Regions from separate parts of the [Ruminococcus] lactaris ATCC 29176 genome, predicted to be linked through region 2. Evidence: riboswitches for the same ligand, from Rfam matches in the RefSeq annotation. Region 2 holds a riboswitch; the other holds the start of a gene.
The links. Region 2 has a riboswitch for cobalamin ahead of NQ541_RS09980 (sirohydrochlorin cobaltochelatase). Riboswitches for the same ligand answer to the same signal wherever they lie in the genome.
Positions count from the first base shown of each region.

Region 1: it holds a riboswitch for cobalamin, as region 2 does, so the genes downstream of both, NQ541_RS11150 (ICP22 family protein) here and NQ541_RS09980 (sirohydrochlorin cobaltochelatase) in region 2, are expected to answer to the same signal.

Region 1 is NZ_CP102292.1:2,401,790-2,406,128, forward strand. Features, by position in the region: gene NQ541_RS11150 (ICP22 family protein) at 1-2,206, opposite strand, end outside; cobalamin riboswitch at 2,399-2,600, opposite strand; gene rsmH (16S rRNA (cytosine(1402)-N(4))-methyltransferase RsmH) at 2,642-3,697, opposite strand; partial or broken gene NQ541_RS12985 (Gfo/Idh/MocA family protein) at 3,939-4,339, opposite strand, start outside.
Region 2 is NZ_CP102292.1:2,125,551-2,129,889, forward strand. Features, by position in the region: gene NQ541_RS09970 (YitT family protein) at 1-258, opposite strand, end outside; gene NQ541_RS09975 (hypothetical protein) at 399-950, opposite strand; gene NQ541_RS09980 (sirohydrochlorin cobaltochelatase) at 964-2,160, opposite strand; cobalamin riboswitch at 2,383-2,575, opposite strand; gene NQ541_RS09985 (PD-(D/E)XK nuclease family transposase) at 2,616-3,677, opposite strand; gene NQ541_RS09990 (discoidin domain-containing protein) at 4,024-4,339, opposite strand, start outside.

The DNA.
Region 1 (4,339 bases), 280 kb from region 2:
CCGGTGTAACTGCAATGTTCATTCCCTGCTTTTCTGCAGGAACTGTCAGTGTAAATGTCGTTGTATCATCCTCTGCACGATAAACTCCATTTACTGCAGATGTCTTATCTGCATCTGCCTGAACTCCCTGATACAGGCGGGTCCATTTCTGACCTTTCACATTCAAAGTCAGGATTACATTTTTTCCCTTTAATACCGCCTTTGAAGAAACAATATTGAAATCATTGTACGCTGCACCCGTTCCCCCGGCGATCACTTTTACTGCATCTGCCGCACTCGGAAGTTCTGTGATTCCCTCATCCGGGATATACATCCACAGATACTGGTTCGAGTACCAGCTTCCATCCGGCTTTCCAAGTGTTACTGGGATTGTCGTTCCCTTTGCAGAAGCCGGCAGATGGAATGTGAAGCTCCATTCTCCATTTGCTTCTGTGCCATTTGCTACAGATTCTTTCAGTTCATCATCTTTATAGCCAAAATAGATCTTGTCAAAGGAGACATTCTTTGTTGACAGAGTGATCTCCAGTTCCTCTCCATCCTGTACCACTTTTGATTCACTGGTCTTGAACATTGCAAAGTCAGCTCCGTTGGACTTTACTACTTTTACCTGATTCCCCGTAACAACCGGAGCCTCCGGCAGCTTCACTACTGCTTCGGAAGAAGTGACACTCGTTCCTGTCGCATCAGAAACGATACAACGATACTTTCCTGCTGTCTCCAGAGACATGGTAAATGTATATGTTGCAGTCTTTGCAGTAACTCCGGTACAGTCTGCCCACGTTGCACCATCGGCACTGAACTGCCACTGATAATTCAGATTGATTCCTTCTTCACCGGATGCCTCCACCGACAGTGCCACAGAACTTCCGCTGCCTGCCTCAGTCTCCTGCTTCGGCTGCGTTGTGATGTTGATCTCTGACGGTTTCACAAAATCGTCCATTGCAGGAAGCTTGAATGCCAGTGAACTTGAAGTGCTCCACTTCTGCGTTCTTCCATTTCTTGGTACAAAAGAGACTTCTCCGCCTGCTTTTTCAAGTGGCACGGTAAAGGTAAATTTTTCAAGATTTTTTTCTGTATCGACTTCACCTAAAATGATCGGTTCTTTTGTCTCATCATTTCTATTTCCGATATAGATTGCATCATAAGTAAAACTGCCACTGCTTGCCGGCTGTATCCAGACCGAAACCTGCAATGCCCCGCCTTTTACAACCACTTTAGATGCAGCGATCTTGATCATACTGTAAGCCTGTCCCGGCTTCTTTGCATCATCAGAACCATAAATTGCCGTAACTCCGTCATTTGCCTGATAATCTTCTTTTTCTCCTGATGTCTGCACATCCGGGATACTCATCCACAGCAGATTTTCAGACCATGTTCCTTTATCTGAACGTCCTACCGAAACCGGAATCCAACTGTTCTTTGCGGAAATCGGAACCTGGATCGTAAACTGGCAGGTACTTCCGGTATTCGTACCCTGAACATAATTGCTCTTATCCTCGTCTGTCGCTGCACCGAGATACAGACGGTCAAACACAGTCTTTGTACCGGTACTAAAGGAAATCTCGATCTTATCCCCTTTTACGGTACACGTTGCATCTGTGATCGGGAACATTCCATAAGAAGTTCCATCATTTTTCAGAACTTCAACCCCTGTGATCTCTTTCGTCGGTGTTACAAGTGTCTCTTTTGCAGTTGTCTCATCGGCCTGCTTTGCAGTTTCTTCCGAAGATTTCTCTTCTGCATCCTTTTTCTCCGCATCAGCTTTGTCAGACGGATCATCTGATTTTTCATTCATTTTTTCAGAATCTTTTCCTTCTCCCGTCTCATCAGAAGTATTCTGATCTTCTCCCGAATTTTCACCGGTACTGCCGGAATCCTGTGACGGTGTATTCTGATCCTGTGAACCTGTATTTTCTGAACCTGCATTCTCAGAACCATTTTCTTTTGATCCGTTTCCGGTATGATCTGCATCAGCGGACTGCGATCCATCGGATGTATTGGTTCCACCAGAGGTATCTGTTCCACCGGAAGTATCTGTTCCTTCCTGAATGCCTGCTCCGTCTGCCAAATTTTCTCCTGCATTCACCGCTCCTGCCGCCTGTGCGGTCTCCGCATTTTCTGCGTATGCTTTCGTATAAGACATCGGTGAAACTGCCATAGAAAACGCAAGCAACATGGCAAGATATTTAACCTTTTTGTTCTTCATTTTTCCTCCTGTCTTGAATAATACGGGAAATAAGCTGAACTTATCTAAAAGTAAGTAAGAAACGTCAGAAAGACAATGAAAATAAACCGGTTTCTTTGAGCTGTCTGAGTCAGAAAAGAATTTCTTTTAAGAAAAGCTCCCGGATCCATTACTTTTCGGTACAATCAATTACTCGTGATCTGGAATGTACATTCCCCGCACCAGCGACCGGCAGGTTTCCTGACTTACAAATCTTATGCCCGAACGCCTTCCCGGTCTCCCAGTGGCTGCGTCTTCACGCCTGCCGGTCACATTTGCTTACAGTGACGAGTTCGTGCAGGAATTGCACCTGCTTCCCTTTTACCTGTTGCTATATCTTCCTATATAGAACAGCACCGAACGCTTTATTTACTTTTTTCTTCGCTACTATAGCATGATGCCATAGGAAAGTCAACGTTACGCCTTGACCGCCCAACGCATCTTCGTCGATCTTGCACGCCCATTCTTTGCACATTCCTGTGCGGACGGGCGGATCACATCCTTCGCATAATCAGAATAGATGCCTGCTTTATAACCTGCTTTTAATGCTTTCTTTACCAGCTTGTCCTCACCGGAATGAAACGTCAGGATTGCAACTCTTCCGCCCGGACGCAGTGCATCCGGCAATTTCTCCATAAACTCATACAAAACTTCAAACTCATTATTCACATCGATTCGCAGAGCCTGAAATGTTCTCTGACAGGTTTTCTTTACGATATCCTTTTTCTCTTTATTGTCTGGAAGAAAAGAAAGTGTCTTCTCGATCACGTTCCTGAGCTTTGTCGTTGTATCAATCCGGTTTCCTCTGCGAATCTCATCCGTGATCGCTTTTGCCAGTTCTTCACAATATGGTTCATCAGAATTTTCATATAACATTCCCGCAAGTTCTTCTCTTGAGATGGTATCCAGACGCTCTGCTGCACTGATTCCCTTTTCCTGATTCAGCCGCAAATCCAGAGGCCCATCGGCTTTAAATGAAAATCCTCTTTTGGGATTGTCAATCTGCATGGACGATACGCCAAGATCTGCCAAAATAAAATCGAATCCACCCACTTTCTCTGCAATTTCATCAATCGTGCAGAAATTCTGAAGGCAGACCGTCAGGATTTCCTCTCCGAATCCCTGCTCTTCCAGTCGTTTCTTCGTCTTTGCCGATTCCTCCGGGTCTACATCTGTAGCATAGATATGCCCCTGTCCTTTCAAACATTCCAGCATGGCTTTTGTATGCCCGCCATATCCTAATGTTGCATCAAATCCGGTCTGTCCCGGCTGAATATCCAGGAAATCCAGTATTTCCTTTACCATAATTGAAATATGCATCCCGGCAGGAGTATTTCCCTTACGTATCACATGCTCCACGGTCTCCTGATATTTTTCCGGCTGAAGCTCTTTGTATTTTTCCTCGAATTTCTTCGGATATTTTCCTTTATACCGCACACGCCTTTTGTGCGGTGTCTGCTGCTCCTGACTCATATTCTTTTATTTCCTTTCCTAAAATACACTCTGACTGAATTTTTCATTTTTATATATGATGTCGGGGTCAAAAGCCCCCGACTTTGATGCCCACGGATTGCTCCGTGCTACTCACTCTCACAATCCTATCAAATATTTTGGCACATTCCAATGTCATCCGATGTGGAACTATGCTGCTTTCAGTCTTACCATTTCGTACACAGTCAACCATTTCTTTGATTTCATACACAAACCCATTTTCCGTCACCTGATCGGAATATTGCTCTATCAGCTTTCCCTGCCCATCGTACAAAACGATCTGATCTGCATAATGCGGATGTCGGATCATTATTTTTCCTTCTGATCCTGTCAGTTCCAGTCTTTCATCTACATTTGCCAGATACGTGGCAGTCATAAACGAAAGATGCTCCTCATACCGAAGTATAACATGTTCCGTCACATCCACCTGATCTTCATTGTAGATTACCTGAATCTGTTCTTCCTTCCAGTCTTCACCACAAAAATACATCGTCAGTGCCAACGCATAAATTAACAGATCCAATGCCGCCCCTCCACCGGCTTCTTTGTTAAAATAGCGATTTTCTTTATTCTTCGGAGCTGTAAATCCGATTTCAACATTACTGACTGCAAGTTTACCGATAC
Region 2 (4,339 bases):
TGAAATAAGCATGGTCACCGCCGTCTTCAGAAGAAACTTTTTTCCTACTACTTTATAGCTGATCAGAACTAGCGGAACATTTAAAATCAGGGTCATGATCCCCACCGGCAGTCCCCACAGATGATTCAGGATCAGGACAAGTCCTGATACACCGCCCGGTGCAAATCCTGCTGCCCCGGCAAAGGTATCAATCCCTGCCGCATACAAAATACTTCCTGCTATATTATATAAGAAATCATACAGATGCGATTTTTTCATAATAAAAGAGCATACCTTTCCTTTTTATCGTACTCAGTATGCTCCGTTTAAGCTCGAATTATTCTTTATACAGATTCATAGATGTCGGGGGCAAAAGTCCCCGACTCTGCCATCTGTACAAATCTGCTTTATAAGAAGATTTATTCATCTTTCAACGGATTTTCAATACTTACCTTGTGATCATACCACACGCCTTTTTTCCCGATCAGAGCCAGATCAAACTCCTGATCGATCACTGTAACCGGAATATCAAATCCATAAACCTCTTCCGTAGTTCCATCGGAATAGGTCACCGTATCTACGGTCGGCTGCAGAAGTTCTGCTCCATCCTTCTGGGCATCCTCTGCCTTACCAGGGAACAGATTGACAATATTCTTTGAATGAAGGGTGACATGAAAGACCATCTTTCCGTCTTTCACAGTCAAAGTTCCCTTTCCATCCTTTGTCTCATTTGCATGAAACATCGAACTGTCTGTATGAAATTCTGCAGTATATACACCATCTTCCAGTCCTGCATCTTCTGCTGCATTTTTCTTTTCCGAAGATTCTTCTGCTGTTCCTTCCTCTTTTGAAGAATCCTGTTCTGTCTGTACTTTCTTAGTATCTTTCGTATCTGCCTTACCGCCACATCCTGCAAGCATTGAGGCAGTCATCATAACAGAAAGTGTCACTGCCAACAGTCTTTTTCTCATGAAAAATAATCTCCTATTCTGCATCCATTGCTGCTTTTGTATGAGCTACATAAAGCTGCTGGATCTCTTTAATCTCACCTAAACCGGCAATCTGAGTCTCAATGTTGTCAAATGCGTCTGCCGCTTCAAACTGGCTCTTCCAGGAATCATCATCATCGCCTGCCATATCATTATTGGCATGATCTCCTGCTACAACCATCAGCGGACGAAGTACAACATTTTTGTATCCTGCTGCTTTGATCTTTTCAATCACTGACTCACAGGAAGTCTCTTCCGGTTCACCTTCTACTGTTCCGATAAATACATTCTCATATCCAAGCTGTTCCATCTGCGTCTGCATCTGGGAATAGCTGATCTTTGCTGTATGGGATGTTCCATGTCCCATAAATACAAATGCTGTTCCTGCTTCTTTTGCAGCATCCAGGCTTTCATACTCGGTTACTTTTACTGCCTCTGCTGTGATCGCTTTTGCTACGGCTTCCTTATCTGCATTGATCACAGTTGCATCGGAACCAACTTCTCCAAGCAGTGGCTCTGCAATTTTTACTGACTCGAACTTATCTTTATAATTTTCCACTGCTTCTGTCAGCTCATCATATTCTGCACCATGCATCAGATGCGTCGGCTGCACGATCAGATTCTTGACACCGTTCTTTACAGCTCTTTCTAAAGCCTGATCCATATTATCAATCTTTTCTCCGTCACGTGCCTGAACATGGTTGATGATGATCTGAGCCGTAAATGCTCTTCTTACAGACCACTCAGGATAAGCTGCCTGAAGTGCCTTTTCAATTCCACCAATATCCTCTGCACGGCTGTCATTAAAGGAAGTTCCGAAACTTACAACTAAAAGTTCATTTTCCCCAATCTCATCCTCATTCAGTGGATCATCTTTTGATGCGTCTCCCGTATCTCTTCCGAAATAATCCGGGTCTGCATTTTCACCTTCTACTAACTCTTTCTGTGCATCTGTCAATGCATCCCATGCCTTCTTTGCAGCTTCGCACTGCTCATCTGTCTTGTCTGTCCTCTCCTGCACATAAATATCATCAATCAGCTTTGCCACTTTATCTGCCGCCTCCTGATCTTTTTCTTTGGTTGACTGTTCAGATTTGGTTGAATTGTCGTCACTGTTCTTTCCACCACATCCACTTAACATGGATATTCCAAGTGCAGTTACCAGAAATGCTGTCAATAATTTTTTCTTCATCTTTTCCTCCCTGATCTTTGATCAATGCTTTTTGGAACAGAACGGTTCAGATATACAGATATACACCGACTCTGGCTTTTGTCTGCATAAATAAGTAAATAAAACCCCCGTTAAAAAACGAGGGTTCAAATAACATCTGCTTCGCACGAATAAACCGTCTTCTTATAAAAAACAGTCTGTCATCTTTTTCGTACCGCCAATTCCTCGTGGCCTGAACTCTTCGTTCCTGTACTGCGAAAGGCAGGTCTCCCGGCTGATCGTTCAGACGCATCCAGCTTACCTTCCCGGTCTCCCAGTGGTCTTACGGCTGTTGCTCACGAAATACGGTGACGAGTTCGTACAGGATTCGCACCTGTTTCCCTTTTCACCAGTCCTGACATTTTGTCCGACTGACACCTTACGCATCTTTCATTTAATTGTAACGGGGATATTCTAACACCTTCCCTGAAGATCTGTCAAGAAATATCCCTCTTACCTTTTTGCTCCTCCAAAGTCCTGCGTAATCTTTCAGTCTCTTCCTCCGCTGCTTTTGCACGCTTTTCCGCTTCTTCAATTTCTTCTTTTGCCTTCCTTTTCACCTCATCAACTTCCTTTTTCGCTTTCCGCTTTGTCTCGTTCAGTTCTTCTTCCATCTCATCGATCATCAGCTTTACTGTATTTCGATCCATAATTTCCAGTTCTTTTGAAAACATCTCCATCATCCCTTCCATATTCAGGCACAGAGTGTAGATTTCTTCATAAATTTTCTGAAATTCAGGATTCCTGTCCAACAGTTTCATAATCATATCCGGATCATCCTGACTTAGAAATACCAACCACTCTTCCAATTTATTCTCTATCTTTTTATCTTTATTGTGGATGATGTTATTAAAAATGTCAAGACATACAAATGTATACTCCTGTAATAGATTGATCTCCACGCCGGTATCGCTTGTCTGTCGGAATCGATGCAGGTACAGCTCTGCTGAAAATTTTCTGAATTCACTGCCACTCTTTTCAAACAAGACGATTGTGTATACTTTTTTTATATTTTTATAGCTGAATGTTGCACCCAGTTCCTCCCTTGCTCTTTTATACTGTCTCAGTAGCAGATCCGCCGAATAGCACGCACTTCTCTCTCCCGGGAACAGATACCCGATCTTCTGCACCTCTACATTTGCAATACTTCCGTCCTCCAGCTGTACTACAACATCCATCACCAGCAGGGAACTTTCAGCCGCAATCCTTGCAGACTCATTTGGCAGTACCTTTAATACTTTCACTCTCTGTCCCAACATCTCTGATATAAAATCATTAAACCGATCCGGTCTGGTATCAGGATTCATAATAGCTTTAAAATAAGTATCATATAATAATTTGATTCCCTTCACTCCCGTACATAGATCGAGATATTCCTGCTGACAGGTTTCTTTCCATCCACAAAAAGTTTTCCACAACTCTTTATTTTCTCTTAATTCTTCAAGCACCTCCCCTCTTGTCCTTATGATTGGAAAATAATTTTGCAGTTTGTTCTTCATAGGCAATTCCTTTCTTCTGATGATTTTTTTCTGACTGTTCTCTGCAGATTTTCATTTTGACCATTTATTTTAATTACATTGAATCGATGCTTTGAATAAAAGCAGTTGACCTTGTTCTGAATTCAGATGCTCCATGAATCGGAGTAATTACAGAATACATGACAAATACTGGAATTGCAATTTGTATTTTGTTCATAACTCATCTTTTTTGTCGATAAAATTGTGGATAATTTTTTTGGGGGAGGATAACAAAAGAGTCCGGACATACATTTTCTGTATATCCAGACTCTTTTCTTTTTAACAAAGCTTTTCGCAGCTCAGTTCATTTTCATCCTGTCTGCATTTCTTAAGCTCTGCGTTTCTTTTTAAATGCAATTACGATCACTGCACCTGCTGCAAGCAATGTCATTCCGAAGAATGGAATTACATTGGCTGCATCTCCGGTCTTCACTGTAGTAGTCTTAACGGCATCTGCCTTCTTATCAGAATCATTCTTATTTAAGTCATTCTTATTTGAATCATCTTTCTTTGAATCATTCTTCTTATCATCGTCAGCTGCCGGTTTCTTTTTCAGACCATCCAGTGCCTTCTCGATTGCTGCTGCCATTGCGTCAACTTTATCCTGTTCGGATTCTTTCAGACCCTTTTCTACCGCTGCGACT